Linked DNA regions of Sagittula sp. P11. The protein of the gene in region 2 interacts with the protein of the main gene of each other region in a pairwise test. Links are inferred from orthologs where the notes say so. Each region holds a gene or a part of one and is shown on either strand. Other genes may lie near its edges.

The links.
Region 1: the proteins of CDO87_RS08160 (region 2) and lepA interact in binary tests that used the Escherichia coli proteins (3 or more experiments, as listed by UniProt). The link is inferred for Sagittula sp. P11 from one-to-one orthologs.

Annotation. Positions count from the first base shown.
Region 1 is NZ_CP021913.1:3,007,384-3,021,363, forward strand. Bases 7,512-10,413 are described here. They hold lepA (translation elongation factor 4), read right to left. Parts: upstream 9,915-10,413; coding sequence 8,109-9,914; downstream 7,512-8,108. Other genes in these bases: CDO87_RS14585 (REP-associated tyrosine transposase), read left to right, coding at 7,535-8,026; CDO87_RS14595 (BglII/BstYI family type II restriction endonuclease), read left to right, coding at 10,229-10,413. Also shown: ATP-dependent helicase HrpB, read right to left, coding at 1-1,970; methylmalonyl Co-A mutase-associated GTPase MeaB, read left to right, coding at 2,233-3,195; CDO87_RS14545 (alpha/beta hydrolase), read left to right, coding at 3,192-3,983; rpmB (50S ribosomal protein L28), read left to right, coding at 4,117-4,404; CDO87_RS14555 (hypothetical protein), read left to right, coding at 4,504-4,863; CDO87_RS14560 (copper chaperone PCu(A)C), read left to right, coding at 4,900-5,370; CDO87_RS14565 (NAD-dependent deacylase), read right to left, coding at 5,407-6,099; CDO87_RS14570 (low molecular weight protein-tyrosine-phosphatase), read left to right, coding at 6,139-6,594; CDO87_RS14575 (CTP synthetase), read right to left, coding at 6,596-6,790; CDO87_RS14580 (hypothetical protein), read left to right, coding at 7,023-7,403; more of CDO87_RS14595, read left to right, coding at 10,414-10,819; CDO87_RS14600 (MT-A70 family methyltransferase), read left to right, coding at 10,822-11,475; CDO87_RS14605 (sulfotransferase), read left to right, coding at 11,557-13,113; CDO87_RS14610 (arginine transporter), read left to right, coding at 13,200-13,562; CDO87_RS14615 (aspartate/glutamate racemase family protein), read right to left, coding at 13,807-13,980. UniProt on the Escherichia coli protein: Required for accurate and efficient protein synthesis under certain stress conditions. May act as a fidelity factor of the translation reaction, by catalyzing a one-codon backward translocation of tRNAs on improperly translocated ribosomes.
Region 2 is NZ_CP021913.1:1,659,927-1,673,921, forward strand. The notes cover bases 3,768-6,684. They hold CDO87_RS08160 (zinc transporter ZntB), read right to left. Parts: upstream 5,764-6,684; coding sequence 4,771-5,763; downstream 3,768-4,770. Other genes in these bases: CDO87_RS26690 (hypothetical protein), read left to right, coding at 4,249-4,650; CDO87_RS08165 (GNAT family N-acetyltransferase), read left to right, coding at 5,880-6,386; CDO87_RS08170 (GNAT family N-acetyltransferase), read left to right, coding at 6,389-6,684. Outside these bases: CDO87_RS08120 (LysR substrate-binding domain-containing protein), read right to left, coding at 1-629; CDO87_RS08125 (DUF6647 family protein), read left to right, coding at 734-1,273; transcription termination/antitermination protein NusG, read right to left, coding at 1,377-1,910; preprotein translocase subunit SecE, read right to left, coding at 2,060-2,263; CDO87_RS08140 (hypothetical protein), read left to right, coding at 2,449-2,871; CDO87_RS08145 (hypothetical protein), read left to right, coding at 3,090-3,554; more of CDO87_RS08170, read left to right, coding at 6,685-6,907; tuf (elongation factor Tu), read right to left, coding at 7,067-8,242; CDO87_RS08180 (hypothetical protein), read right to left, coding at 8,339-8,923; CDO87_RS08185 (cytochrome P450), read left to right, coding at 9,055-10,410; CDO87_RS08190 (cob(I)yrinic acid a,c-diamide adenosyltransferase), read right to left, coding at 11,369-11,944; CDO87_RS08195 (twin transmembrane helix small protein), read right to left, coding at 11,958-12,161; CDO87_RS08200 (SDR family NAD(P)-dependent oxidoreductase), read right to left, coding at 12,246-13,079; CDO87_RS08205 (SH3 domain-containing protein), read right to left, coding at 13,103-13,702; CDO87_RS08210 (DNA topoisomerase IV subunit A), read left to right, coding at 13,874-13,995. UniProt on the Escherichia coli protein: Zinc transporter. Acts as a Zn(2+):proton symporter, which likely mediates zinc ion uptake. Purified ZntB reconstituted in liposomes also binds and transports Cd(2+), Ni(2+) and Co(2+).

The DNA.
Region 1 (13,980 bases), 1.4 Mb from region 2 along the record:
ACTCGGGCGAGGAACCTGTGGACAGGTCCGGATAGTGCAAGGCCGAGGTCGCGGACGCCGTCAAGCATCGCCCTGGAGATCGCATCCGTGGGGGCGTCCTTCCAGACGCGGTCGTCGAGCGCGATGGCGCCCAGCCGTTCCTGGCGGCGGGCGACCACGCGACGTTCCCGTTTTGACCACGCGCATGTATCGACCCAGCCGATGCTGTCGGCGAAGAGCGTGCGCACTTCGGACAGCGAGATCGCGATGGCCTGCCGGATCCTGGCCTCGCGCGGGTTGCCGTCCGTGTCGGTCACGACGATCAGCCGTTCGCCGGCCAGAGGATCGGCCTCGTCCATCACCGCGCCCTTTCCGCCCGACAACTGGAAGCGCGGCGCGTCTCCCTTGCGTCTGAGGCCGATGCGGTCGGGGTAGGCGAGCGCGGCCATTTCCGCCGCGGACCAGTGCCTGTCGGTATCCCGGGATTCCCCTGCCGTTCCAGCCCGTTTGGCACTTATCCTCGTGCTCTTGGCGAGCCGCCGGGCTTCCTGCCGGATGCGGTCGAGCGCGGGGCGGCGCAGACCGATGGCGCGGGTCTCCTGAAAGCGTTTCGGATCGGCCAGCGCCTCCAGCCTCAGGGACAAGTCTGTGGATGCTCCTGTGAGTGGATCGCGATCCGACAAGAGTGCGGCCGTTTCAGCGGCAGATGGACCGCAGGTCTGAAGCATATGGGCAAGCCGCGGGTGCAGCGGAAATGTGGACAACTGACGCCCGTGCGCGGTGATCCGGCCCTCGGCGTCCAGCGCGCCCAGCATTTCGAGCAGCGCGCGCGCCTCCGACAGTGCGCCCGGGGGCGGCGGCGTCAGGAAGGGCAGGTCCTCCGCGCCCCAGAGCGCCAGTTCCAGCACGAGCGACGACAGGTCGGCTGCCTCGATTTCTGCCGGGGGGAAGGGGCTTAACGCGCCTTCCTCACCCTTCGTCCAAAGCTTGTAGGCGGTGCCCGGGGCGACACGCCCGGCGCGCCCGGCACGCTGCGTGGCCTCGGCGCGGGTCACGCGCTCCGTCACCAGCCGGGACATGCCGGAGCCGGGATCGAAGCGCGCCCTACGTGCCTTCCCGCCGTCGACGACGACGCGGATATCCTCGATGGTCAGCGATGTTTCGGCGATGGAGGTGGCGAGCACCAGCTTGCGTCCGTCCGTTTCCGGCCGGATGGCGGCGCGCTGGTCCTTCAGGTCCATGGCGCCGAAAAGGGGGCGGATATGGGTGCCGGCGGGCAGTCGGCCCTTCAGCAACGCCTCTGTCCGGCGGATTTCACCTTCGCCCGGGAGGAAGGCGAGGATGCCGCCTTCGGTCTCTGCATGGGCCTTCACGATCAGGTCGGCCATGGCGGCGTCGAAGCGGGTCTGTTTCGGCAAGGGCGTGTCGCGCCAGACGGGCTCTACCGGGTAGGCGCGGCCTTCGGAGGTCACCACCGGCGCGCCCATGAGTTCGGCCACCGGGGCGGCGTCGAGCGTGGCGGACATCACCAGCAGGATCAGGTCGTCGCGCAGCGCACCCGCGATTTCGAGGCAAAGCGCGAGGCCCAGATCGGCGTTGAGGGAGCGTTCGTGGAACTCGTCGAAAAGCACCGCGCCGATGCCGCCAAGCTCCGGATCGGACTGGATCATCCGCGTCAGGATGCCCTCGGTCACAACCTCGATCCGGGTGTCCTTCGACACGGCGCTTTCGCCGCGCATGCGGTAGCCGACGGTCTGGCCCGGCTGTTCGCCCAGTTGCTCGGCCAGCCGTTGCGCGGCGGCGCGCGCGGCCAGCCGGCGGGGTTCGAGCATGACGATCCGGCCCTCGGTCAGGCCCGCGTCGCGCAGGGCGAGCGGCACGCGCGTCGTCTTGCCCGCGCCGGGCGGGGCCTGCAGCACGGCCCGGCCGTTGTCACGCAGGGCGGCGATCAGCTCGGGCAGGGCGGCGTCGATGGGCAGGGTCTGGGACATGTGCCCCTTATCCACACGCGGTGTGTTGAGGCAAGGGAGGCGGGTCGCCTCAGTTTTTCCGCGATGGTATGAACGGACAGGTTCACTCCGCCCGGCGTTTGCGTTTACTTCGTCGCAGAGGCTGACCCGGCAGGCGGTCGGGCCTTTCGGGGCCGGGCACCCGGTTTTGGGACATCGCGGTTTCGCGGAACGGAAGAAAAACGAAAGGCGAATGCAGGTGGTGAAGGTTGCAGAGGCCGGGCAGGGCGCTCAACTCCAGGCGATGAAAGAGGCTTTGCTGGCCGGGGATCGCCGGGCCCTGGCTAAGGCGATCACGATGGCCGAAAGCTCCCGGACGGAGCACCGGGAAACGACATCGCAGCTTTTGGGGGAACTGGCGGGCTGTGAGCGTCAGGCCCTGCGAATCGGATTGTCCGGAACGCCGGGTGTCGGGAAATCGACCTTCATCGAAGCCTTCGGGATGATGCTGATCGAAAAGGGCCTGAAGGTGGCGGTGCTGGCGGTGGACCCGTCTTCGGCGCGCTCGGGCGGTTCGATCCTCGGCGACAAGACCCGGATGGAGCGGCTGTCGCGCGAACGCAACGCCTTCATCCGTCCTTCGCCCGCGCAAAGCCAGCTGGGCGGTGTTGCGCGCCGCACGCGGGAAGCGATTGATCTCTGCGAGGCGGCGGGCTTCGACGTGGTGCTGATCGAGACGGTCGGCGTCGGTCAGTCGGAGACCATGGTGGCCGAGATGTGCGACCTGTTCCTTCTGCTGCTGGCGCCGGCGGGCGGCGACGAATTGCAGGGGGTGAAGCGCGGGATCATGGAGATGGCCGACATCCTGCTGGTCAACAAGGCGGATGGGGAGCTGAAGCGGCAGGCGGTGCGGACCTGCGCCGATTATTCCGGGGCGCTGCGGTTGCTCAGGAAGCGGCCGCAGGACCCTCAGGGCTTCCCGAAGGCGATGACCGTCTCTGCCATCGAGCGGAACGGGCTGGACGCGGCCTGGTCCGAGATGACGGCGCTGGCGGACTGGCGGCGCGAGAACGGGCATTTCGACGCGCGCCGGGCCGAACAGGCGCGTTTCTGGTTCGAGGCGGAGGTGCGCGACGGCCTGTTGGCCCGCCTGCGCGAACCCGGGCCGAAGCAGGCGATGGCGGAGCTTGCGGCAGAGGTCGCGGCGGGGAACCTGTCGCCCGGCCTCGCCGCCCGGCAGATGCTGGAGGAGCACCTCGGCCAATGAAGCCGCATCCGGTGTTCGACGGGACCCGCCTGAAGGCGACGGTCTTTCGGCCCCGGAGGAAGAAGCTGTTCGTCAGTTTCCGCCAACGTGTCGGCGACCCGGGCAGCTTCGACACGCCGCGCCCGGTGATGGGCTTCGTGACCCGCAGCTTCGCGCATGTGCACATCCAGTCCCGCGACAACGACTGGTTCATCAACGACGAGACGGAAGCGCTCGAGGCGGCCCTCGCGCGCTTTGTCGGCCGCTACGACGAGGTGGTGGCGATGGGGTTTTCCATGGGCGGCTACGGTGCCCTCAGGTTTGCCCGCACGTTGAAGGTCGACCGGCTGCTGGCGATCTCTCCGCAGGTGTCGATCGACCCGGATGTGGTGCCCTTCGACCGCCGCTACCGGGCGGAGGCAGAGGGCTGGAACGGGGCGCTCGGTAATCTGGAGGGGCGCACGACGGAGGTGCGCGGCGCGGTGCTGGTCGATCCGTTCAAGAACAGGGACGTCGCACACGGGCGGATGATCTGCGCGCTCTTCCCGCAGCTGACGCTGGTCATGCTGCCCTGTGGCGGACATCCGGCGACCCGGGCGATCCGGCAGGGGGGGCGCTTCGACTGGCTGAAGACCATGCTGGCCGAGGGGCTTGCCGATCCGCGTGAAATCGGCAGGGTGCACCGCATGGTCCGGCGCCGGTCCGAAAGCTACTGGCGCAACCTCGCGCAGGTCGCTCGCTACCGCGGTCGCGAGGGTCTGGCGCAACGGGCAGACGCCGAGGCAGAGGCCCTGACGGAGAGGGCTTGACGACTCCGCTCCATATGCCTAGAAGCCGCAGAACGAGATTCTGGGCGCCTTCCCTCAAACGGGCGGCGCCCTTTGATATTGGCGCGGTATGGGGCTGACAAGGCTCTGGCCGACTGACAATGAGGACGAAACGATGTCGCGTGTTTGCGAACTGACCGGTAAGGGCCCGATGGTTGGCAACAATGTCAGCCATGCCAACAACAAGACCAAGCGGCGCTACCTGCCGAACCTGAACGACGTGACCCTGCAGTCGGAGACTCTGGGCCGCGGCGTCAAGCTGCGCATCTCCGCGCATGCTCTGCGTTCGGTCGACCACCGCGGTGGCCTGGACAAGTTCCTGGCCAAGGCGAAGGACACCGAGCTGTCCGACCGCGCCCTGAAGGTCAAGAAAGAGATCGCGAAGGCACAGGCAACCGCCTGATTCCTTTGCAGGACGATTGCGACGGCCCCGGGTGGAGACATCCGGGGTCGTTTGCTTTTGTCGCATGACGCGCCTGAACCGCCCGGCTATAAGGCGCGCATGACACGGATGATGTCCCTGACCCGCGGGCTTCTGGCCCCCCTGCTGATCGTGGTGCTGGCGATGACCGGCTTCGCGGCCGGTGTGGCGCGTGGTCAGGCGACGCCTGTGGGTCTCGTGGAGATCTGCCGCGGCCTGACCGTGGTCAAGGTCGCCGTGGACGCCGACGGGCACGCGGTGGGGCATGTGCACCTCTGCGACGACGGCATGATGGCGCTGTTCGCCTCGGTCGGTCTCGCCGGGGCGGAGGACGGTGTGTCGTTCGTCTGGCAGGCCGTTGCAGGCGATGTTCGGGACACCGCCCTGACCAGCGCCGACAGGCCGTCCGCAACCGCGCGGGGGCCGCCGCTTTCCCTTTGATTTCAAGTCTGAACATCAAATGGAAAGGTACTGAAAATGATGAAATCCGTTCTGGCAGGCGCGGTTGCGCTGATCCTTGCCACCCCAGTCTTCGCCGATATCGAGGTCGTGGACGCCTATGCCCGCGCCGCGAGCCCCACGGCCAAGGCCGGGGCCGCCTTCATGGTGATCCGCAACACCGGGTCCGAGGGCGACCGCCTGATCGCTGCCGCCTCCGACATCGCGGCGCGGGTCGAGTTGCACACCCACAAGGACATGGGCGAGGGCGTCATGAAGATGATGCACGTCGAAGAGGGCTTTGCCGTGCCCGCCGGTGACATGCACGCGCTGGCCCGCGGGGGCGATCACGTGATGTTCATGGGTCTGACCCGCCCGATGGCGCAGGGCGACACGGTGACCGTCACGCTGACCTTCGAGAAGGCCGGCGAGGTGGTCGTGGACATCCCGGTCGATCTGGAGCGCGAGGACATGGGCGGCCACGGGGCCGGTATGTCCATGGGAAACTGAGAAGGTTCGGCGGCGCTTCGGCGCCGCCCGCCCCGTTCACCTGCCGATAAGCTCTTCGACCCAGGCTGGAATGGTCCGGGTCGCCGGACCGAGACGCCGCTGGTGAAAGACGTTTGACGTGGGTTCGAGGTTCAGCTCGATGCACTCCGCCCCGTATTCCGACGCCAGCTGCGAAAATCCCGCAGCGGGATAGACCTGTCCCGACGTGCCGATGGAGGCGAAGATGTTAGCCGTTTCAAGGTGTTCCGCGATCTCGTCCATGTGGTACGGCATCTCGCCGAACCAGACGACGTCGGGGCGGGCGCTGCGGGCCCCGCAGGCGGGGCAGGCGGTGTCCCGGTCGATCGTGTCGGGGGCGGTCCAGCGGTGATCGCAGCGGTGGCACAGCGCCGAATCGAGCGCGCCGTGCATGTGGATCACCCGGGCGCCCGCCTTCTCGTGCAGGCCGTCGACGTTCTGCGTGACGATGACGACCTCTCCGCCGTAGTCCCGCTGCAACCGCGCCAGCGCGTCGTGGGCAGCGTTGTGGTGGGCGGTGCGGGACTGGGCGCGGCGGGCGTTGTAGAAGGCCTGCACAAGATCCGGGTTGCGGGCGAAGGCCTCGGGGGTGGCGACGTCCTCGATCCGGTGCTGCGACCAGAGGCCGCCTTCGTCACGGAAGGTGGCGAGGCCGCTTTCCGCGGACAGGCCCGCGCCGGTGAGGATCACGATTTTCCCGTTCTGTGTCATGGACTTGTCCGTGGGGATTTCGCGCGGCATAGTCGCCGCATGACCCAGCGTATCCTCTTCGTCTGTCTTGGCAACATCTGCCGGTCCCCCTCTGCCGAGGGGGTGCTGAGGGTTAAGGCCGCCCAGAGGGGCATTAACCTCGATCTCGACAGTGCGGGGACGGGCGACTGGCACGCCGGAGAGCCGCCCTATGGACCGATGCAAAACGCAGCCAAGGCAAGGGGTTACGACCTCTCCGGGTTGCGGGCGCGGGTGGTCCGGGTGGAGGACTTCACCGACTTCGACCTGATCGTCGCCATGGATGCGGACAACATGGCCAATCTGCGGCGGATGCGGCCGGAGGGGGGCGCGGAGGTGAAGCTCTTCACCGACTTCGCGCCCGAAGGCTCCGGCTGGACCGAGGTGCCGGACCCCTATTACACCCGCGACTTCGACGGCGCGCTGGACCTGGTTGAGGCCTGCGCGGACGGCCTTCTGGACGCGCTAAGCCGTTGAGTTACGTGGGCTTTGCCGGGCCGTAGAGCGCCTTGGCCACGAACCACGAGATCGGCAGCGAGACCACGAAACCGATGGCCGCGGCGATGACGATGGGGGTGAGGGTGTCGTAGCCCGCGACGAGGGCCGCGATGATGAGGCTGCCGGCCACCGAGGTGGAGATCAGCGAGTAGAGGATGCTGGCGAGGCGGAACATTCAGACCTCCTGAAATCGGGTTAATCCTACCACATCTCGTATATTCCGGTTTTCTCATCTGTGCGTTGACCTGCGTCAAACCGGGGGCGCCCGGTGGCTTAACCCTTCGCCGTTTACCATTCCTTATGGTGAGTCCCGGCCGGTTCGGGGGGCCTTTCCGGCCGGTTCTTAACCCTTGGCCGAAAACCGGGGCAGGGTGCCCCGGATGTGGCATCGGAGAATCGGAGGGCGCATGCACGTCGAGATCAGGGCAATGAGCATCACGGAGTTCCGCGAGAACGTCGCCGCGCAACTGCGCTACGTCGAACAGACGGGCGGGCAGCTCTGGCTGCAACGCCGCGGCCGCGTCGGTTGCGCCGTGGTTCCGTTCTACCAGGTGAAGGTGCTGGACACGCTGCTGGGCGCCTCGGTGGAGGAGAAGGCGGACGGGTTGAACCGCGAATACGAGGCCCACGCGGCGGCAAAGCGCATACAGGCCGCAGAGGACCGCGCCCGTCTGGAACGCGGCCTTGGCGCCGGCGGCGCGGTGCGCACACGGATGCTGCGGGCGCTGCTGGAGGAGGGGTTCGATCCGTGGGAGAGCGATGGGGTCAGGAGGGGGACTTGGCGGTAGGTGGGGGGGGGGGGGGCGCCCGGGGGGCAGTCCATCCGAAAGACGGGCGAAGCCCCGGGGGAGCATTGGTGCGTGAATCACGCACCCTACGACGTTGACTGATCGTTAACAATGATCGGGGAGGGTGCTGCATGTCCCGATACATTCGACCCAATGTCACAGGCGCGACCGTGTTCTTTACCGTGACGCTGGCAGAGCGCGGAGATGACCTGTTGGTGCGCGAGGTAGATCGGTTGCGAGAGGCGGTGCGGCAAACGAAGCAGGATCATCTTTTTGGGATCGAGGCGTGGGTGATGTTGCCGGACCACATTCATTGCATCTGGCAGTTGCCTGCCGGGGATCGCGATTACGGAATGCGGTGGCGATTGATCAAGGCCCGGTTTTCTCACGGTCTGCCTGAGGGCCAACGGCGCGCCAGCCATGTAGCGCGCGGTGAACGCGGGATTTGGCAAAGACGGTTTTGGGAGCACCACGTTCGCGACGATGCGGAGCTTGCGCGATTGATCCGGTATTGTTGGATCAACCCGGTGAAACACGGCTTGGTGACACGTCCCGAGGATTGGCCGTTCTCGTCGGTGCATCGGGACGCGCGTTTCACGCCGGGCGCGATTGCTATGATGTAGGGTGCGTGATTCACGCACCATTCACCAGCCTATCCGGACAACCCGGTGCGTGAATCACGCACCCTACGGGGGATGGACAGCCTCAGCTGTCCATCTTGAGTGCGGAAATAAACGCTTCCTGCGGGATCTCGACCTTGCCGAACTGGCGCATCTTCTTCTTGCCGGCCTTCTGCTTTTCAAGAAGTTTCTTCTTCCGGGTGGCGTCGCCGCCGTAGCACTTGGCGGTCACGTCCTTGCGGAGGGCAGAGAGAGTCTCGCGCGCGATGACCTTGCCGCCGATGGCCGCCTGGATCGGGATCTTGAACATGTGGCGCGGGATCAGGTCCTTGAGCTTTTCGCACATGGCGCGGCCGCGCATCTCGGCCCGGTCGCGGTGGACCATCATCGACAACGCATCGACCGGCTCGTCGTTGACGAGGATCTGCATCTTGACGAGGTTGTCCTCGCGGTAGCCCACGAGCTGGTAGTCAAAGGAGGCGTAGCCCTTGGTCACCGATTTCAGCCGGTCGTAGAAGTCGAAGACGACCTCGTTCAGGGGCAGGTCGTAGACCACCATGGCGCGCTGCCCGGCGTAGGTCAGGTCGAGCTGGATGCCGCGGCGGTCCTGGCAGAGCTTCAGCACGTCGCCCAGATAGTCGTCGGGCACGAGGATGGTCGCCTTGATGCGCGGCTCCTCGATGTGGTCGACCTTTGTCATGTCGGGCATGTCGGCGGGGTTGTGGAGGTCGACCTTCTCCCCGTCCTTCATGTAGAGGTGGTAGATCACGCTGGGCGCGGTGGTGATCAGGTCGATGTCGTACTCGCGTTCGAGCCGGTCGCGGATCACCTCGAGGTGCAGGAGCCCGAGGAAGCCGCAGCGGAAGCCGAAGCCGAGGGCGGCGGAGGTCTCCATCTCGTAGGTGAAGGAGGCGTCGTTGAGGGCCAGCTTCTCGATCGCGTCGCGCATGTCCTCGAAGTCGTTGGCGTCCACGGGGAAGAGGCCGCAGAAGACCACGGGGATCGACGGCTTGAAGCCGGGCAGCGGGGTCTCCGCGCCCTTCTTCTCGGTGGTGATGGTGTCGCCGACGCGGGTGTCGCGGACCTGCTTGATCGAGCCGGTGAAGAAGCCGATCTCGCCGGGGCCCAGTTCCTTGACGTCCTGCATGGCGGGGCGGAAGACGCCCAGCTTGTCGACGCCGTAGCGGCCGCCGGTCTTCATCATGCGGATGTTGTCGCCCTTGCGGATCGTGCCCTCCATCACGCGGATCAGCACGACGACGCCGAGGTAGGGATCGTACCAGGAGTCGATCAGCATGGCCTTCAGCGGCGCGTCGGGGTCCTTTTCCGGCGGGGCGGGCAGGCGGGTGACGATGGCCTCCAGCACCTCGGGGATGCCGACGCCGGTCTTGGCGGAGATCAGGCAGGCGTTCGAGGCGTCGATGCCGATCACGTCCTCGATCTGCTCGGCCACGCGGGCGGGTTCGGCGGCGGGCAGGTCGACCTTGTTCAGGACCGGGACGATCTCGTGATCCGCCTCGATGGCGGTGTAGACGTTGGCGAGCGTCTGCGCCTCGACCCCCTGGGAGGCGTCGACCACCAGCAGCGAGCCTTCGCAGGCGCGCATCGAACGGCTGACCTCGTAGGCAAAGTCCACGTGTCCGGGCGTGTCGATCAGGTTCAGCACGTAGGTGTTGCCGTCCTTCGCCGGATAGTCGATGCGGACGGTGTTCGCCTTGATGGTGATGCCGCGCTCGCGCTCGATGTCCATCGCGTCGAGCATCTGCTCCTTCATGTCCCGCTCGGCCACGGTGCCGGTAAGCTGGATCAGCCGGTCGGCCAGGGTGGATTTCCCGTGGTCGATATGGGCGACGATGGAGAAGTTGCGGATCAGGTTCTGGGGGGTGCTCATGCGGGCGCTCGAGTCCTTCGGGGAAGGGCTTGGGTTTGATGGGTGCATATGGCTTGGAAAGGGGGGAATGGCAAGGGTTGTGCGCAGGACGGCGTAAGGCAGCCCCGATGGCGTCCTGCCGAGACGTACTGCCGGGAGCGACTGTTGGAGCAGAGCATTCGCAAGAAGTCCGTGCTTGCTGCTTGAATTGGCGCCCACTGGCTTCCAGCCTAGCAACTCGACCCTACGATAACTCCGGAAAAGTTCCCGCGACGCTTGCAAGAGTACCTCGATGACCGCTACAGAGAGTAGTGTACACGCACGCGAGCTACTAGATGCTGAACGATCGTTTGCCACCTTTTGTGAGAGAAAACTACTTCTGTGGGGAGTGGCATCACGCCAGTGCAGTCATGGCAGGAGACCATCCTAACGAGTGGTCTGATTTGATGAATGCACTGAGCATCTTTCGTCTAAAGAAATCATACATCGCGGCAGGAGGAGGGCGGAAGACCAAATTGGCTGACGACTTCGATACGCTCTTCATGTCTAAGGGATGGAAAGAAAAGAAATTTGATACACGCGTTGCGGTTGACGATCAGGAGTACGACACTCCAACCCACAAAATTGACATGTACAAGAACGGTGTGGCCATAGAACTCGAATGGAACAACAAGACCGAGTTCTATGATAGAGACCTCAACAACTTTCGGCTGTTGTATCATCTGAGGACGGTCAATGTCGGCGTTGTCGTGACGAGAGCGGATGAACTACAGGAGATTTTTAACGATCTTGGCAGAGGATCGTCGTATGGGCCGTCAACGACGATTTTATCAAAATTGGTAGCGAAGGTTGAAGGTGGCGGAGCCGGGGGCTGTCCGGTCCTTACCTTCGGCATCCGCAAGAGCCTCTATCGGGAGAACGAATAAAGATGACAGCAGGCGACGATCTCTTGAAAGAATTGGCCGGGCGCAAATTCCAAACCATTCTTGCAGACCCACCGTGGCAGTTTCAAAACCGCACTGGAAAGATGGCCCCAGAGCACAAACGGCTAGCACGTTATCCCACCATGACGCTTGACGATATTTGCGACTTGCCAGTTGAAGCGGTGGCAGGTGATCCAGCGCATTTGTATTTGTGGGTTCCAAATGCGCTTCTGCCTGAAGGTTTGAAGGTCATGGAGCACTGGGGCTTCAAATATAAGTCTAACCTTATCTGGTACAAAATCCGAAAGGATGGTGGTCCAGACCGGCGAGGGGTTGGCTTCTATTTCAGGAATGTAACTGAAGTTCTGCTGTTCGGTACGCGCGGAAAAAACGCGCGTACGTTGCAACCGGGGAGATCACAAGAGAACATCATTTCGGCTCAAAAACGGGAGCACAGCCGAAAGCCGGATGAACAATATGATTTGATCGAGCGGTGCAGTTTTGGCGAGCGGCTGGAGTTGTTCGCGCGCGGTCCTCGTGCCGGCTGGACTGTTTGGGGCAATCAATCTGACGAGTACGCTCCGACATGGGCTACATACGCCAACCACTCACAGTCCAAGGTTATTCCCCTTTCGAAGCGGGCAAATAAGGCCTCCTGAAAGAGGTTGCAAAGTCGCCGTCCCATTCCCCGGTAAGCCCGTCTTTACCCATCTGCCTTAGGCAGGGGGAAAGGAGGCGTCATGCAGCAGTCTTTTCCCATCGCCGGCGATCCGCCGCAGGAGATACTCGACCAGCTTGTCGCCCTGCATGGCGCTGGGCAAAGCCTTGTGGTCGCGGAGGAGACGGGCAAGCTGTTGCAGGCCTTCCCGGCGTCTTACGTGCTCTGGCAGATCTATGGCGGCGTTCTGCTGGCGCTGGGCCTGTTCGCGGAGGCGGAGAAGGCGCTGGGGCAGGCGGCGGCGCTCAGGCCCGACCTGTCGGAGGCGCTGTCCAACCACTCTGTCGCGCTGCGCGCGGTCGAGCGGATCGACGAGGCGGAGGTGCGGGCGCGGGGCGCGCTGGCGCTTGCGCCCGAGGCGACGCGGGCCATGGTGGAACTGGCGGCGGTGCTGCTCTACCGCGGCGAGATGGCGGAGGTGCAGGCGCTCTGCGAGCAGGTGCTGCGGCAGGAACCGGACAACGCCGCGGCGATGAACAACCTCGGGGTGGCGTTGCAGGCGCAGGGGCAGGCGAAGGCGGCGCGCACCGCCTTCCGCAAGGCGGTCCGGGCGGCGCCGCGGTTCGCGGAGGCGCACAGGAACCTCGCGGCGGCCAAGACCTGGACGGCGGAGGATGCGCAGCTCAGGCAGATGCGGGCGATTGCCGACGACCCGCTGACCCCGCCGCCCGAACGGATGCGGATCTGCGCGGCGCTTTTCACCGCCTATGACCGGCTGGGCAAGGAGGCGCAGGCCTGGCGCTGCCTGTCGGAGGCCAACGCCCTGCGCAAGGCCCGGCAGGGTTACGGGATCGCGCAGGACCGGGCGCTGTTCGCGCGGCTGCGCGAGGTCTTCGGCGGCCTCGACCCGCTGGAGGCGGAGGCGGGCGCGGTGGTGCCGGTCTTCATCCTCGGGATGCCCCGGTCGGGGACGACGCTTGCGGAACAGATCGTCTCTGCCCATCCGGAGGTGACGGGCGCGGGCGAGCTGGGCGTGGTGAACGCGCTGGCGCAGCCCTTCCTGTCGGGCGCGGCGGCGCCGGACGCGGCGGCGCTGGCGGCCTTCCGCGAGAGTTACCTGCAGAGCGTTGGGCTGCGGGCGGAGGGGCGGCGCTTCGTCACCGACAAGATGCCCCACAACTTCCGCTACATCGGCCTGATCGCCGCCGCCCTGCCGGAGGCGCGGATCGTCCATGTCACCCGCCGGCCGGAGGCCGTGTGCTGGTCCAACCTCGCGCATTACTTCGTGTCGGAGGGGCTGGGCTATGCCAACGATCCGGACGACGTGGCGGCCTACCACGGGCTTTACCGCGAGTTGATGGCCTTCTGGGGGGCGCGCTGGCCGGGACGCATCCGGCGGCTGGACTACGAGGCGCTGGTCAAAGCGCCGGAGGCGGAGACGCGCGCGCTGATCGCGGACCTCGGGCTGGCGTGGGACGCCGCCTGCCTGCGCCCCGACCTGAACCGGCGGGCGGTGCAGACCGCCTCCACCGCGCAGGTGCGACGGCGGGTCTATACCGGCAGTTCCCGGTCGTGGCGGCGCTACGAACCGTACCTCGACGGTGCATTTCACCACCTGCAGGAGATCGCGGATTCTTGAAACCGCGGCGCATCTGACGCATGATAGGCGTCAGAGCAGTCCCGGGAGAGATGGCACAGCCACACCCGGCCGTTAGGACAGGTGGAATGACAAGGATCTTGCTGGGCACGATGCTGTGCCTGACGCTGGCCGCATGTGGCGGTGGCCGGAGCGACAACCGGAACAAGGGCTACAACACGACGGTGGCCCCGGCCTTCGCCGCGGGGCAGGTGGCACGGGCGTGCATGTCCTCTGGACGCAAGGCCGCCAACGTGCAGCTGTGCGGCTGCGTGCAGGCGGTGGCCGACCGCGATCTCAGGGGCGGCGACCAGAGCATGGCCGCCAGCTTCTTTTCCGACCCGCACCGCGCGCAGGAAATACGCCAGTCGGACAACCCGCATCACGAAGAATTCTGGAAGCGCTACAAGGTCTTCGCGGAACGGGCAGAGCAGACCTGCACCGGCCTCTGAAGCTGGGCGCGGCCTGGCTTTCGGCCGGGCGGTGGGGATTGTTGGGGCCTGTGCGCGCGGGCCTTCACCTTGGAGGCTGGCCGCGCTTCGCCTCGGCGCGATGGCCGGGGTGCGGTGGCGAGATCGGGCATGCGAGCACGCGGCGTGATAGCCCGCGCCGCGACACAGGTGGACCGAAACCCCGATATATCCGGACATTTGACACCTTACGCGCGCGCCGCAGGCGCGCGCGGGTCGTCGCGCGTCAGCGCGGCGAAACCTGCTCGGGGCGGGGACGGGCGACCTCCACGATCCGCGTCACGAGGCAGTCGAGGCTGTCCGTCCAGGCCACGTCGTCCGGCAGCAGCGGTGCCGCCAGGGAGAGTTCCGTGCAGGCGATCAGGATGTGGTCGGCGCGCGGCAGAAGCTGCTCTGCAGC
Region 2 (13,995 bases):
GCGCGCGGCGCCACCCCCGCCGCGTCGAACCATTCGTCCCAGGCGTCCAGGACCTCGTCGTGCATCAGCCGCAGCCGCAGCAGGTCGGACGGCACCCGCACATCTTCCCGCTCCCGCAGCGCGGGCGAGATCACCGGGTAGCGGGCAGAGGTCATGAACGGCTCGGTGACGACGCCGGGCACGGGATCGTCAGCCCACTGGATCACAAGGTCGCTGTCGTTCGCGGCGAAATCGGTCGAGGGCGCCCCGACCGACACCCGCAGCCGCACGCGGTCGCCGAATCCCAGCCGGTCCAGCCGGGGCACCAGCCATCGCGCCGCAAAGCCCGGCGTGCAGAGGACACGGAACGGCCGCGCGCCCGCCTCCTTCACCGAACGGGTGGAGTCCTCGAAGGCATCCAGCAGCCCGGTCATCTTCCCGGCATAGCCGCGCCCGGTCAGCGTCAGGGAGATCCGGCCGCCCGTGCGCTCGAACAGCGCGGTGTCGAGGAACGCCTCAAGCGCCTTGATCTGGTGACTGACGGCAGAGGGGGTCAGGCACAGCTCCTCTGCGGCGGCCTTGAAGCTGAGATGCCGGGCCGCGGCCTCGAAGGCCCGCACGGCCGCGAACGGAGGGAATTTGCGCCCCATGGCTGAATTCCTTTCAACGGCTGGTGAAAATTGGTCTTTTGCGCCGGTGACGGGCCGATCGTAGCATCTTCTCACCAACTCTCAAAATTCGAACGAGGCCGGACATGAGCCCCTTTCACCGCTTCGGCGCGCCGCTCGGCTGCGCCCTGATGACACTCGTCTGCATGGCACCCGCCACCGTCGCCGCCGACGCAGACCCGCTGGCCTGGCGCGACGCCCCCACCATCGGGGCGCTCGTCTCGCACCTCGACGACTGGCTGGACACCCATTCCGACCTGCCCCGGCGCGACGGGCCGCCCCTTGTCCGGTGGATCGGCGCGGCCCGCGCGGCCAGCCTGCACACCGCGCGTCACGCATCCCAGGAAGGCATGGCGCGCGGCATGTACGACCCCGAGGCCGACACCATCTTCCTCGTGCGCCCGTGGGACATGAAAAACCCCTACGACGTGGGCGTGCTCCTGCACGAACTGACGCATTACCGGCAGGAAGAGGCGGGCCACTGGTACTGCGCGGGCGCGCAGGAACTGCCCGCCTACCGCCTGCAGGAAGAGTGGCTGGCGGACCTCGGCCTCGAAGCGGACATCAACTGGATCGCCGTCGTGCTGGAGGCAGGCTGCACACGCCGCGACATCCACCCCGACTGACCGGCCCCGCCCGCAGCAAAGGAAAAGGCCCGCGCGGATGCACGGGCCCGAAGGATCTGCCAGAAGATATGCGCCGTCGCTAATGACCGGCGGCGCGAAGGGCTCAGCCCTGCTTCGACACCTGGGTGAAGTCCAGCTCCACCGGGGTCTCGCGGCCGAAGATCGACACCGACACCGACAGGCGCTGGTTGTCCTCGTCGACGCCCTCGACCATGCCGTCGAAGCCCTCGAACGGACCGTCGTTGACCTTGACCCGCTCGCCGATCTCGAAATGGATGAGCGTCCGGGGCGCCTCGTCGCTTTCCTGCACGCGGCCGAGGATCGCCTCCACCTCCGCATCGCGCATCGGCATCGGACGGCCCTGCGGACCGAGGAAGCCGGTCACCCGGTTGATGTTGGAAATCAGGTGATAGCCGCGGTCCGACATCTCCATGTGAACCAGCACGTAGCCGGGCATGAAGCGACGCTCGGTCGTCACCTTCTTGCCGCGCCGCACCTCGATGACTTCTTCGGTCGGGACCATGACCTCGTCGATCTGGTCCTGAAGCCCCTGCTCCTCAACCGATGTCCTGATCTGCTCGGCGATCTTCTTCTCGAAGTTCGAGAGAACGCTCACCGAATACCACCGCTTTGCCATGTCGACCTCGATCATTCCGCCCCCGAACGGGGCGCCTTCCGGAAATGAAACGGCGCGCGAGCCTTTATAGCCGCGCGCCGGAAACTGGACCCGTCCGTTACACCGTCCGAAACCGGATGGCAAGGGCCGGAGCGCCCCTGCGCCCGACTTCAGCTGCCGCCGAAGTAGGTCAGGATACCCGTCAGACCGGACCGGATCGCCAGGTCCACCAGCGCAAAGAAGACCGCCGTCAGCGCCGCCATGATGAAGACCATGATGCTGGTCAGCGTGACTTCGCGCCGGGTCGGCCAGACGATCTTGGCCACTTCTGCGCGGACCTGCTGGATGAACGTGATCGGGTTGGTCGTCGCCATGCGTGAATGTCCCGTGTGCTGCGGTTTCGTGGGCATGTACGCGCAGGGGCCGGCAAAAGCAAGGCGTGAGCCGCTCCCGGATGCGTGAATGAATCGAATGAACCTTTTCGGCTCGGGGAGGTTTACCCCCCAGAGCGCCACGGCAAACACGCCGCCGACGCAGCAGAAACCTAAAAGGATCTGACATGAAACGTATTCTGACCGCAACCGCCCTTATTTCCGTGATCGCAACCGGCGCAATGGCCCAGAGCGAGAGCAGCTTCAACGCAAACGAGATCAACACCTTCATTCCCGAGGTGAACGTCGAGATGCTGCCCGACGCCCAGGTCGCTTCCCTGATGGCCACCATCAACGGCGAAGGCAACGAAGAGACGAAAGAGCGCCAGATGCGCGCCTACCTGGGCGAGTTCAAGACGAACAACCCCGAGCTGGAAATCACCCTCTACCCCGAAGGTCTGACCGACGCCGAGATCGAGGCGATGATGACCTACGCACCGGGCGTCGACATCTACTCGATCACCGACGAGCAGTTCGCAGAGCTGCGCGCCGTCCTGGCGACCAACGACGAAGAGGCGATCAAGACCTACATCGACACTCTCGAAATGTGATCCAGGTCACAGTTCTACCCGGAAGGGGGCCGCTTTCAGCGGCCCCTTTCTCGTGCCCGCTCACACCCGGTCACGGCATCGTAAGAATTTGAAAAATAATCGAATTTTCTTGGAACGATCATTGGGGAAGGCGGTTGTTCTTGTGCAAGGCAGGTGCAGAACAGCACGGCCAAAGAGGTGCACTGCACCGCCCACGAAGATGAAAAGGAGACATCCTTATGAAACGTTTTCTGACCGCAACCGCACTCGTGTCCGTCATTGCAACCGGCGCCGTGGCGCAAACCAGCTTTGACGAGAACACCATTTCCACGTTCCTTCCGAACGTGAACGTCGAGGCGCTGAGCGACGAGCAGGTCAACACCCTGATCGGCATCGCCAACGGCCCGGGCAACGAGAACGAGAAGTCCCGCCAGATGGAAGCCTACCTGGGCGAGTTCCAGTCCGACAACCCGCCGGCCGTGGCCGTCGACGAGCCGCTGCCCGAAGTGGCTGAAGCCGACGAAATCGACGACATGAACGACGAAGGCACGTTCAACGTGAACCAGATCGAAGCGTACATCCCCGAGCTGGACGCATCGACCCTGACCGAACAGCAGACCGCCGCCCTGATCTCGATCATGAACGGCGACGGCAACGAGAACGAGAAGAAGCGCGAAATGCGCGCTTACCTCGGCATCGAATAATCCAGGTTCCTGTTAGCAAGTACGGGGCTGCCTTCGGGCGGCCCCTTTTTCGTGCGCACACGAAACCTCCGCTGCAACGGCAGCACTGGCATGACATCGATGTCCGGAGGAATGGCAGGGGCAGCAGGGTTCGAACCCGCGACCTACGGTTTTGGAGACCGTCGCTCTACCAGCTGAGCTATACCCCTTCAGGCCGTGCCGTCAGGTACACGGGCCAGCGGGTGAAATCAAGACGTCTTTGTCAGGGAATTTGCGCCGCCTTCCAACGCGATCCGCGGGCAGCGCCCGGCCCGCCGGTCTGCACCGGCACCACCCGCCGACACCCCCCGCGCAACAGCCCGCCCTGCCCGCAGCCTTGATCGGCCCGCACGCCCGCGACGGCCAGGAGCCGCGCGCCGCGAACAGTCGCCCCCCGGCACGAAGCGCCGCCCTGCCCCGGGCCGAACCGCCCCCGTCCGACCCGCAGGATTCGCCCCGGACCGCGCTGGAATCTCATGCCCCCGGGGGTCCGCCCAGCCCCGAAAAGGGCGCCGCAAGGGGCGGAATCCGATTTTTCATTCCCGCACACGAACTGTGCACAGCACGAATTTCCCCTTTCCGAGGCCCCGCGCGCGGCCGCGCCGGGAACCCCCTTGAAACCGCCGGAACGCCCGATTGTCCAAGCGGGCTTGAGCCGCACCAAAAGCCTCACTTCATGCACAAAGACCCGTTTGGCCGTCGCCGATTTCAAGCACACGTTTTCGCGAGCAATCCGAGATTTCTTCGTGATTTCAATGTCTCAGACGGCAAGCCTACTTGTTCGGTGTCGGAAGCAAACACCGACGCAAACAAGACCGGCGGCACCGATGCCGCCACCTCAAACTGGAGAAATGAAATGAAAACGCTTATCGCATCCACCCTCGCCGCAACCGTTCTTCTGACCGGCGTTGCCTCCGCTGCTCCGGCCCCGCGCCTGTCGTCCGAGGCATTCATCCTGCTGCCGAACGCCGACTACTCGAACCTGACCGACACCCAGGTTCACCAGATCAACGCAGTCGTGCACTCCGGCGGTGACTCGAACGAACTGCGCAACGGCATCCGTGCAGTTCTGAAGTGATCTGCCACAAGGTATCGCGCGGGCCCGCACTCCCAGCCTGCGCGATACCGAAGTTGCCAATGCCGCGCCCCCACGGGGGTGCGGCCAATACGTTTCCGGGGGTCCGCGCCCCGATCCCCCTCAGATCCAGCGCATCCGCCGCAGGACCACAAGCTGCAGGGCACCGATGACGCAGAGCGCGCCGGTGAACACCCAGAAGGCCAAGGGCCACTCTGCCCCCGGCATTCCCGCCAGATTGATCCCGAAAAGACCCGTCAGGAACCCCAGCGGCAAAAACACCGCCGAGAGGATCGACAGCAGGTAGAGGTTGCGGTTCAGGCGTTCGTCCCGCGCGCTCTGCATCTCGTCCCGCACCAGCGCCATCCGGTCGCGCAGCGCGTCGGCGTCCTCCACCACCCGCTCCAGCGCGTCCAGCTCCTCTGCCAGTTGCCGCAGGTCGTCGCCCTCCACCCAGTCGGGATGGACCGCCTGCAGCGTCCGCATCGCGTCGCGCTGGGGCTGCAGGTAGCGGCGCAGGATGATCGCGGTGCGCCGCAGGTCCACCAGCCGGCCGGCCATCTCGGGCCGGACCTCCTCCAGCACTTCTTCCTCAAGGTCGTCGGCCTTGTCGTCGACCTCGCGCCAGAACGCCTCGATCCGGTAGGTCAGGCGCTCCGTCAGCATCACCAGGAACTCCGCCGCGTCCTTCGGCCCGCCGCCACGCTCAAGGCTCTCGGCGATGTCCTCGATCGCCTTCACCTTCCGCATCGACAGCGACACGATCCGGTGCGGGTCTATCCACAACCTGACCGAGACCATGTCCTCCGGCGCCTCGCCCTCGATGGTGTTGACGCCGCGCAGGATGACGATCAGCCCGTTGCCCACCGGCGTGACACGCGGGCGGGTCTCCTCGGCCACCAGCGCATCGATGATCGTCGGATCGAGATAGGACAGGTTCCCGACGATCCACGACGGCGTGTCGGCGTGCTGGGCGCGCAGATGCACCCAGGCCAGCGTGTCGTGGCGCAGGAGTTCCGGCACTTCGGCAGGTTCGAGGCGGCGGCCCGCATCGGGACCGTCAAGGGCAAAGGCGCGCAGGATCATGTCCTGCGTAACGGGGACGAGAGTGGTCATCTGGCGGAGGATAGAGCGGCTTTTGCCCTGCGCAATGGGCGACGCGCAGGCCGTGCGACTTGACGATCCCCCCGGAACGTCGAAGGGTCGCCGCAACGCGGGAAAGGCGATGACCGATGGACCAGACAGTGACCTTGCAGGAGCTGCGCAGCCCCGCCCCCGCGGCCGAGGCGCTGCTGGCCCGCCACCATGCCGACATGCGCGCGCAATCGCCCGAGGAAAGCTGCCACGTCATGACCTCCGACGCGCTGCGCGCCAGCGGGGCGCGGGTCTTTGCGCTTTGGGCCGGGGGTGCGCCCTGCGCCGTGGGGGCGCTGAAACCGCTGGACCGGGCGGGCTGGCCCGACGGCGTGGACTGGCCCGACGGCGGCACGGTGATGGAACTGAAAAGCATGCACGTCGCCCGCGCCCGTCGCGGCGAGGGGCTGGGCAGGGTGCTGCTCGACGGGCTGGCCGATCAGGCCCGCGCCTCCGGCGCCGTTGGCCTCTGCCTTGAAACCGGGTCGGAGCCGGACTTCGCCGCCGCCCGCGCGCTCTACCACCGGGCGGGCTTCACCGATTGCCCGCCTTTCGGGGACTACGTGACCGACCCGCTCTCCGTCTTCATGCTGCGCCGCCTGTGACGCTGCCCGTCAGACTGCGCACCGCCCGGCCCTCCGACGCAGCGATCCTCGCGGCGATCTCCTTCGAGGTCTGGATGCACACCTACATCCGGCGCGGCGTCGACACGGCCTATGCCGAATACGCGCTCGACACCTTCACCGCGGCGAACCTCGCGGCTGTCCTCGCCGATCCCGGCGAACACGTGATCCTGTCGGAGAACGAGGAAGGCCCGGACGCCTTCATCCGCCTGACCCGCAACCGCCCCGCGCCGCTGCCGGGATGCTCCGATCTGGAGATCTCGACCCTCTACGTCCAGCCCCGCCACCACGGCCGCGGCCTTGGCCGGGCGCTTCTGGCGCGCGGGATCGACCACGCCCGGTCGCTGGGCCAGCCTTCCGTCTGGCTGGCCACCAATTCCGAAAACACCCCCGCCATCGGCTTCTACCTGCGGCAGGGCTTCGAACGGATCGGCACCACGCACTTCCGCATCGGCGACGCCGCTTACCCCAACGACGTGTTCCGCCTGACGCTCGACCGCTGAGGCAGGGCGGCGCAGAGCCCCGCCCTACGGGGTGGGGTGTGGCTTGGGAAGGTGCGCGATGTCCTGTGGACAAGCGAACCGGGGGCAATAGAAAAGGGCGCCCCGTTTGGGACGCCCTTCGTTGTTCTCGGCCGGGCAGGCGCCCGGCACAGGTCGCGATCAGGCGACGATCTTGGAGACGACGCCCGAACCGACGGTGCGGCCGCCTTCGCGGATGGCGAAGCGCAGGCCTTCTTCCATCGCGATCGGTGCGATCAGCTCGACGTTGAACTTCAGGTTGTCGCCCGGCATCACCATCTCGGTGCCTTCCGGCAGCTCGACGGTGCCCGTCACGTCGGTCGTGCGGAAGTAGAACTGCGGACGGTAGTTCTTGAAGAACGGCGTGTGACGGCCACCCTCTTCCTTGGTCAGGATGTAGACCTCGCACTCGAACTTCGTGTGCGGGTTCACCGACTTCGGCTTGCACAGGACCTGGCCGCGCTCGACCGCGTCACGGTCGATGCCGCGCAGCAGCGCGCCGATGTTGTCGCCTGCCTCACCGCGGTCCAGCAGCTTGCGGAACATCTCGACACCCGTGCAGGTCGTCTTCTGCGTGTCCTTGATGCCGACGATTTCCAGTTCGTCGCCGACGTTCACCACGCCACGCTCCACGCGGCCGGTGACCACGGTGCCGCGGCCGGAGATCGAGAACACGTCCTCGATCGGCATCAGGAACGGCTGGTCGGTGGCGCGCGGCGGCTGCGGGATGTACTCGTCCACGGCGGCCATCAGTTCGCGGATCTTGTTCTCGCCGATGGCTTCGTCACGACCTTCGAGAGCGGCCAGCGCCGAACCCGCGATGATCGGAATGTCGTCGCCCGGGAAGTCGTAGGCGGACAGCAGTTCGCGCACTTCCATCTCGACGAGCTCCAGCAGCTCCTCGTCGTCCACCTGGTCGACCTTGTTCAGGAACACGACCATCGCCGGGATGCCCACCTGACGGCCGAGCAGGATGTGCTCGCGCGTCTGCGGCATCGGGCCGTCGGCCGCGTTCACCACGAGGATCGCGCCGTCCATCTGCGCCGCGCCGGTGATCATGTTCTTCACGTAGTCGGCGTGGCCGGGGCAGTCGACGTGCGCGTAGTGGCGTGCCTCGGTCTCGTACTCGACGTGCGCGGTCGAGATGGTGATCCCGCGGGCCTTCTCTTCCGGCGCGCCGTCGATCTGGTCGTAGGCGCGGAATTCGCCGAAGTACTTCGTGATCGCCGCGGTCAGCGTGGTCTTGCCGTGGTCAACGTGACCGATCGTGCCGATGTTGCAGTGCGGTTTCGACCGCGAAAACTTTTCCTTTGCCATCTCTCAGACGCCTCATGGTTCATGGGGCCACACATCTGGCCCGGTTCACATGGCGGGGCGTTTATTGAGTCGCAGCCGGAAAATCAAGCCGTTCGATCAGCCTTCGGGCTGCGCGACGGGTGCGGCCGCCGCTGCGGGCGCGGCGCTCGCGACCGTGGCGGACCCGGCGGTCGCGAACCAGCCGTCTTCCTCCATGCGCTCGCGCAGCCACTTTTCGATCCACAGCGCCGCTTCCTCCGCCAGCGAGGCGATCTGCTGCTCGCGCGTCATGCCGTAGGAGGGCAGCACCTGGACCACGCGCACAACATGGGTTTCCTCGTTCATCTTGGCCTTCGCGGCATCGTCCCAGACCGTCACGCGCAGCGACAGGCCGGACTTGCTGGGCACCAGCGGCACCGGCACCGCCAGCGAATATTCCTCGAGGCTGATGCCAAGGTGATAGAACTTGCCACCGTCGTAGCGGCGGAACCGCGTCTCCACCGCGCGGTCGACCGCCGTCACCCATTCCTCGCTGCTGGCCTCCTTCGAGATGCCCACCATGTTGAGGTTCGGCGCCACGACGATCGCGTGCCCCATCTTGAAATCGCCCAGCGGTTCGACCGGCCGCGACAGGTCGGATGTCGCATCCGTGCAGGCGGCAAGGCCCAGCATCAGGCTCAGAATGGCAAGAATGCGTACCATAGGTACCCCCGTTTACTTGGTTTTCCCGTAGCGCAGCCCCGGTTCACGTGCAATCTCGCAGGCCTTTGTCAATGGCACGATCCCGCCTATGTTTGCAGGGAAACCACAGGCCGCGAGGCCGGGAGCGCACCATGACCGAACTGAAGCCGCATCGCCTGCCCGTGCAGGTGCCGCTGGTCACACGACCGCTGGGCATCTGGGGCAGCCTCCAGGCATCGCGCCGCAACGTGCTGTCCATCATCCCCGAGGTCGCCACCCGCCAGCCGATCCTTTCGGGCAAGACAGGCAAGCGCTGGCACATGGTGATGGAGCCGGGCGCCATCCGCCGCGTCCTGCTGGAAAACCTCGACGCCTACCCCAAGAGCCTCGTCACCAAGAACCTGCTGAAACCGGCCATCGGCGAAAGCCTCTTCATCGCCGAGGGCGCGCACTGGCGCTGGCAGCGGCGCACCGCGGCGCCGGTCTTCGGTCACCGCAACGTGATGAACCTCGCCCCGGTGATGAGCGCCGCGGCGGGCCGCTCGGTCGAACGCATCCGTGCCGCGGGCCCCCGCGCCGTCGACTTCCTTGAGGAAATGGTCAGCGTCACCTTCGACGTGATCTCCGACGTGACCTTCTCCGGCGACAGCACCTTCGACCGCGACGGCGTGCATTCCGCCATCGACGCCTACATCGCGGAGGCCGGGCGCATCTCGCTCTTCGACCTTCTGGGCTTTCCCGACTGGGTGCCGCGCCCGGGGCGGGCCTTCTTCGCGGGCGGCGTGAACCAGATGAAGCAGATGGCCGACCGCGCGATCGAGACGCGGGCCAGCCGCGACCCGAACGCCGTGCCGGACCTGCTCGACCTGCTGAAGGCCGGCGCCGACCCGGAGACCGGGCGCACCATGTCCACAGCGGAACTGCGCGACAACCTGCTGACCTTCATCGTCGCGGGGCACGAGACCACGGCCCTGACGCTGTCGTGGTCGCTCTACCTGCTGGCCTTCGACCAGGAGGCGCAGGCCCGCGCCCGGGCCGAGGCGCAGTCGGTGCTGACGGACGGCGTCGCACAGGGCGAGGACGTGCCCAACCTGCCCTTCATCCGCAAGGTCATCGACGAGGCGCTGCGGCTCTACCCGCCCGCGGGCATGGTCTCGCGCACCGCGCGTGAGGACGACACCCTCTGCGGGCGCGAGATCCGCAAGGGCGACACGGTGATCCTGCCGATCTACGCGCTGCACCGTCACCACGCGCTCTACGACGACCCCCACGCCTTCCGCCCCGACCGGTGGGAGAAGAAGCCCGACCGCTACGCCTACCTGCCATTCGGCGACGGGCCGCGAATCTGCATCGGCGCCAGCTTCGCGCTGCAGGAGGCGGTCATCATCCTCGCCACGCTCATCGCCAACTTCCGCTTCACCCCGGTCAGGGGGCGCGAACCCGACCCGGTGATGATCCTGACGCTGCGCCCGCAGGGCGGCGTCTGGCTCGAAGCGGACCCGCTCTGACCCGAGGGGGCCGCGCGCCCCCACGAACCGCCAGCCGCCCCGACCGCCCCACCACCCGGCCAGCCCGCCGCATGGCGCACTTGGCGCCGCCGCATGCCGCACCCGGCCCGCTAAATGGCGCACATGCCACCTGGCGCGCAGCCCACCCCCGCGGCTTCATCCTGGCAAGAGCACCTCTGCCGGAGGCATCCCGAGAATGCCCCCCAGAGACAACGACCGGGCTGGCATCCGCGCCCCACAGTCTGCCCCCCTTGTCCGCACCGCCCACGACCCGCCGCAAAGTCGGCACCATGGCCCGCGCTCCGGCCGCCTTCATCTTGGCAAAAATACCTCCGCCGGAGGCATCCCGAGAATGCACCGCAGAGACAACGACCGGGCTGGCGCCCGCGCCCCGCAGTCTGCGCTCCTTGTCCGCACCGCCCACGGCCAGCCACAAAGTCGGCACCATGGCCTGCGCTCCGGCCACCTTCATCTTGGCAAAAATACCTCCGCCGGAGGCATCCGGACGCATCGCCGGCGCAACGGCCGGGCCATGGGCACCTGCGTCACGTCCGCCCGTTAACCACCTTTTCCCACCCGAAACAGCAAAAGGTTACCAACCGGCCGGTTCGAGGGGGCCAACCGGCCGGTTCACCCCTTACAGGGTGGAAAGCTGTCTGAAGAACCGGATAACGCGCGGTATGCCAGGCCAGCGCACACACCAGATGCTGCGTCCGGACGCCCAGCGCGCGCGCTGTTCATCCCACCGCCCGCACCATTAAGGTTAATGCCGGAAAACGCCCTGCCGGACCTTCCGCCGCTAGCCGCGGTTCGCTCTTCCGGGAGCCGAAAGGTCCCCCGGACCTTCCGCCGCTAGCCGCGGTTCGCTCTTCCGGGAGCCGAAAGGTCCCCCGGACCTTCCGCCGCCAGCCGCGGTTCGCTCTTCCGGGAGCCGAAAGGTCCCCCGGACCTTCCGCCGCTAGCCGCGGTTCGCTCCCGGAACCCACAAGACGTCGGCGGTGCCGTTGTCGTTGGCGATCCGGGCAGCGACGAAGAACCAGTCCGAAAGGCGGTTGAGATACTTCACCGCCGCCGGGTTCACCGCCTCGGCAGAGGCCAGCTCCACGCACAGCCGCTCTGCCCGCCGGGCCACCGTCCGGCACACGTGCAGATGCGCCGAAAGCGCCGATCCGCCCGGCAGGACAAAGCTCCGCAGGGGCTCCAGCGAGGCGTTCATCGCGTCGATTTCCTGTTCGAGACGAACCACTTGCGCGTCGACCATCCGCAGCGGCGGATACTCCGCCTCGGCGTCCTTCTCGATGTCCGGGCGGCACAGGTCGGCGCCCAGGTCGAAGAGGTCGTTCTGGATGCGCGACAGCGCGCCGTCCACGTCGCCGGAGGCCGCCTGCCGTGCCACGCCGACAAAGGCGTTCAGCTCGTCCGCGGTGCCATAGGCCTCGACCCGGGGATCGTATTTCTTCACCCGCGCGCCATTGCCCAGCGCGGTCTCGCCCTTGTCACCGGTGCGCGTGTAGATCTTGCTCAGGACAACCATGTCTTCCCCCGTCTTATCCGCCGCGACGGATGTAGACGAACAGCAGGATCAGGACAATCGCCGCGAACTGCGCCCCGATCCGCCACTGCATCGCCTTGTTCGACCACTTCCGGCTGAACGCCCCGCCCTTGGCGAAGCTGCCGATTCCAAACAACAAAATACCTACGACGCCCAGCATGACGAGGGCGATGAGGATGAAAAGGGGATCGTCGCGCATGGTGCCTCCCAAGCGGCCTGCGAAGGTTTGAAGATGACTTAGCGCGCGCAGGCCTCTTTGCGAACCCGTCCCGCCTGCGTCACGTCAGCCGCCCCTCGCACAAAGCGCGTCCATCGCCCGGGTCGTCAGCACCCGCCGCGCCGTGCCCATCAGGTGGGTCGCCGTGGTGATGTAATACCGAGGTTTCGGGCGCGGGCTTTCGAGCGCATGCACCAGCTTGGCCGTCACGGCCGAGGGCGGCAGTTCGAACATGTCCTTGCCGCGCGATTCGTAGAGGCGTTTCAACAGCTTCTCGCGGTACTGGGGGGCACGCGGGCTGTTCTTCCAGTCCACCCATTTCTCGAAATGCGGAATGGAGTTCACCCGGATCTTCGACGTCACCGGGCCGGTGTTCAGCGTGATGACCCGGATCGGCGTGTCGCGCATCTCCAGCCTGAGCGTGTCGGTCAGCCCTTCCACCGCGTGCTTCGTCGCGTTGTAGGCGCCGCGCCACGGCATCACCACCAGCCCCAGGACAGAGGAGTGATTGACGATCCGCCCATGCCCCTGCGCCCGCATCACGGGAATCGCCTTCCGGGTCAGGTCGTGCCAGCCAAAGACGTTGGCCTCGAAGAGCGCGCGCAACCCTTCCACCGGCAGATCCTCCAGCGCACCGGGGATCGCGTGGGCACCGTTGTTGAACAGCGCGTCAAGCGTGCCGCCGGTGGCCTCCAGCACTTCGGAGAGGCCCGCCGCGATGCTGTCCGGCTCTGTGTAGTCGATTCGCGGACTGTCGAATCCTTCGGCGCGGAAGCGGACGCAGTCGGCCTCTTGCCGGCAGGACGCAAAAACGCGCCACCCACGGGACTTGAGTCCGTGGGCGGCGTCGTAACCGATGCCCGAAGAGCATCCGGTGATCAGGACTGAGCGTTGTTGCACGCGATGCGTCGTTCGTCCGGCGATCAGTTCGATGCGGTCAGGAAGCTGCCGGCCATCCAGCCGATGTCGTTGCCGTCCATGGCGCGCAGCTTGACCCAGCCGTCCGGCGTCTCGTCCAGCACTTCGACCTCTTCGCCTTCCAACAGTTGGGTGACGGCATCGAAGCTGGTCGAGGGTCCGGCACGCAGGTTCACGCGGGACCCGGTGACGGTGCGGTACTCGGCAATTGCAGCGGCGACCGCGTCATCCACGTTGTCGACCGATGCGGCGACCTGCTGGATATCCTGCTGAATGTCCTCTTCGCTGGTGAAGGCTGCGTCGAGCATGGCCAGCTTTTCGCTGTCGACCGCCAGATTGTTGCCCGAGGACACGTAGACCGTCTTGACCTGCGACGGACGCGGCTCCGCAACGGCGGGCTGCACGACGGCATGCATCTCGGTCGTATCGGCGCGGGACACGGCTTCCGGCTCTGCGCCCGAGGTCGACACGACAGGCTCGCGTGCCGGATGCGCTGTGGCGACCCACTGTACCCCGTTCTGGCCCGCAACGAATGCGCTGCCACCGGACAGTTCGAACCACGCCCAACCAAGAACCCCAAACGTAAGCAGGATGACTTTAGCCATGCCCAACCCCCCATATTCGTACCGAAGGTATCGCCCCCGCGACCCGGTCGTCCGCAGCTCGACGACCACCTTCGAGATTATCCGATTCCCCAAAATGCCCTAAGTGCATTCGGAGAATATTTCCCACACTGTCGCTTGCTGCGGTGCCGAGGCAACGGTATCACGACATCTATGTCCGACGATGACCTCGACCCCAACATGAACGCCCGCAACCTTGCGGAGCCTTTGCGCCGTGCCATCGGGGAGCGCTACCTGACGTATGCGCTGTCCACGATCATGCACAGGGCGCTGCC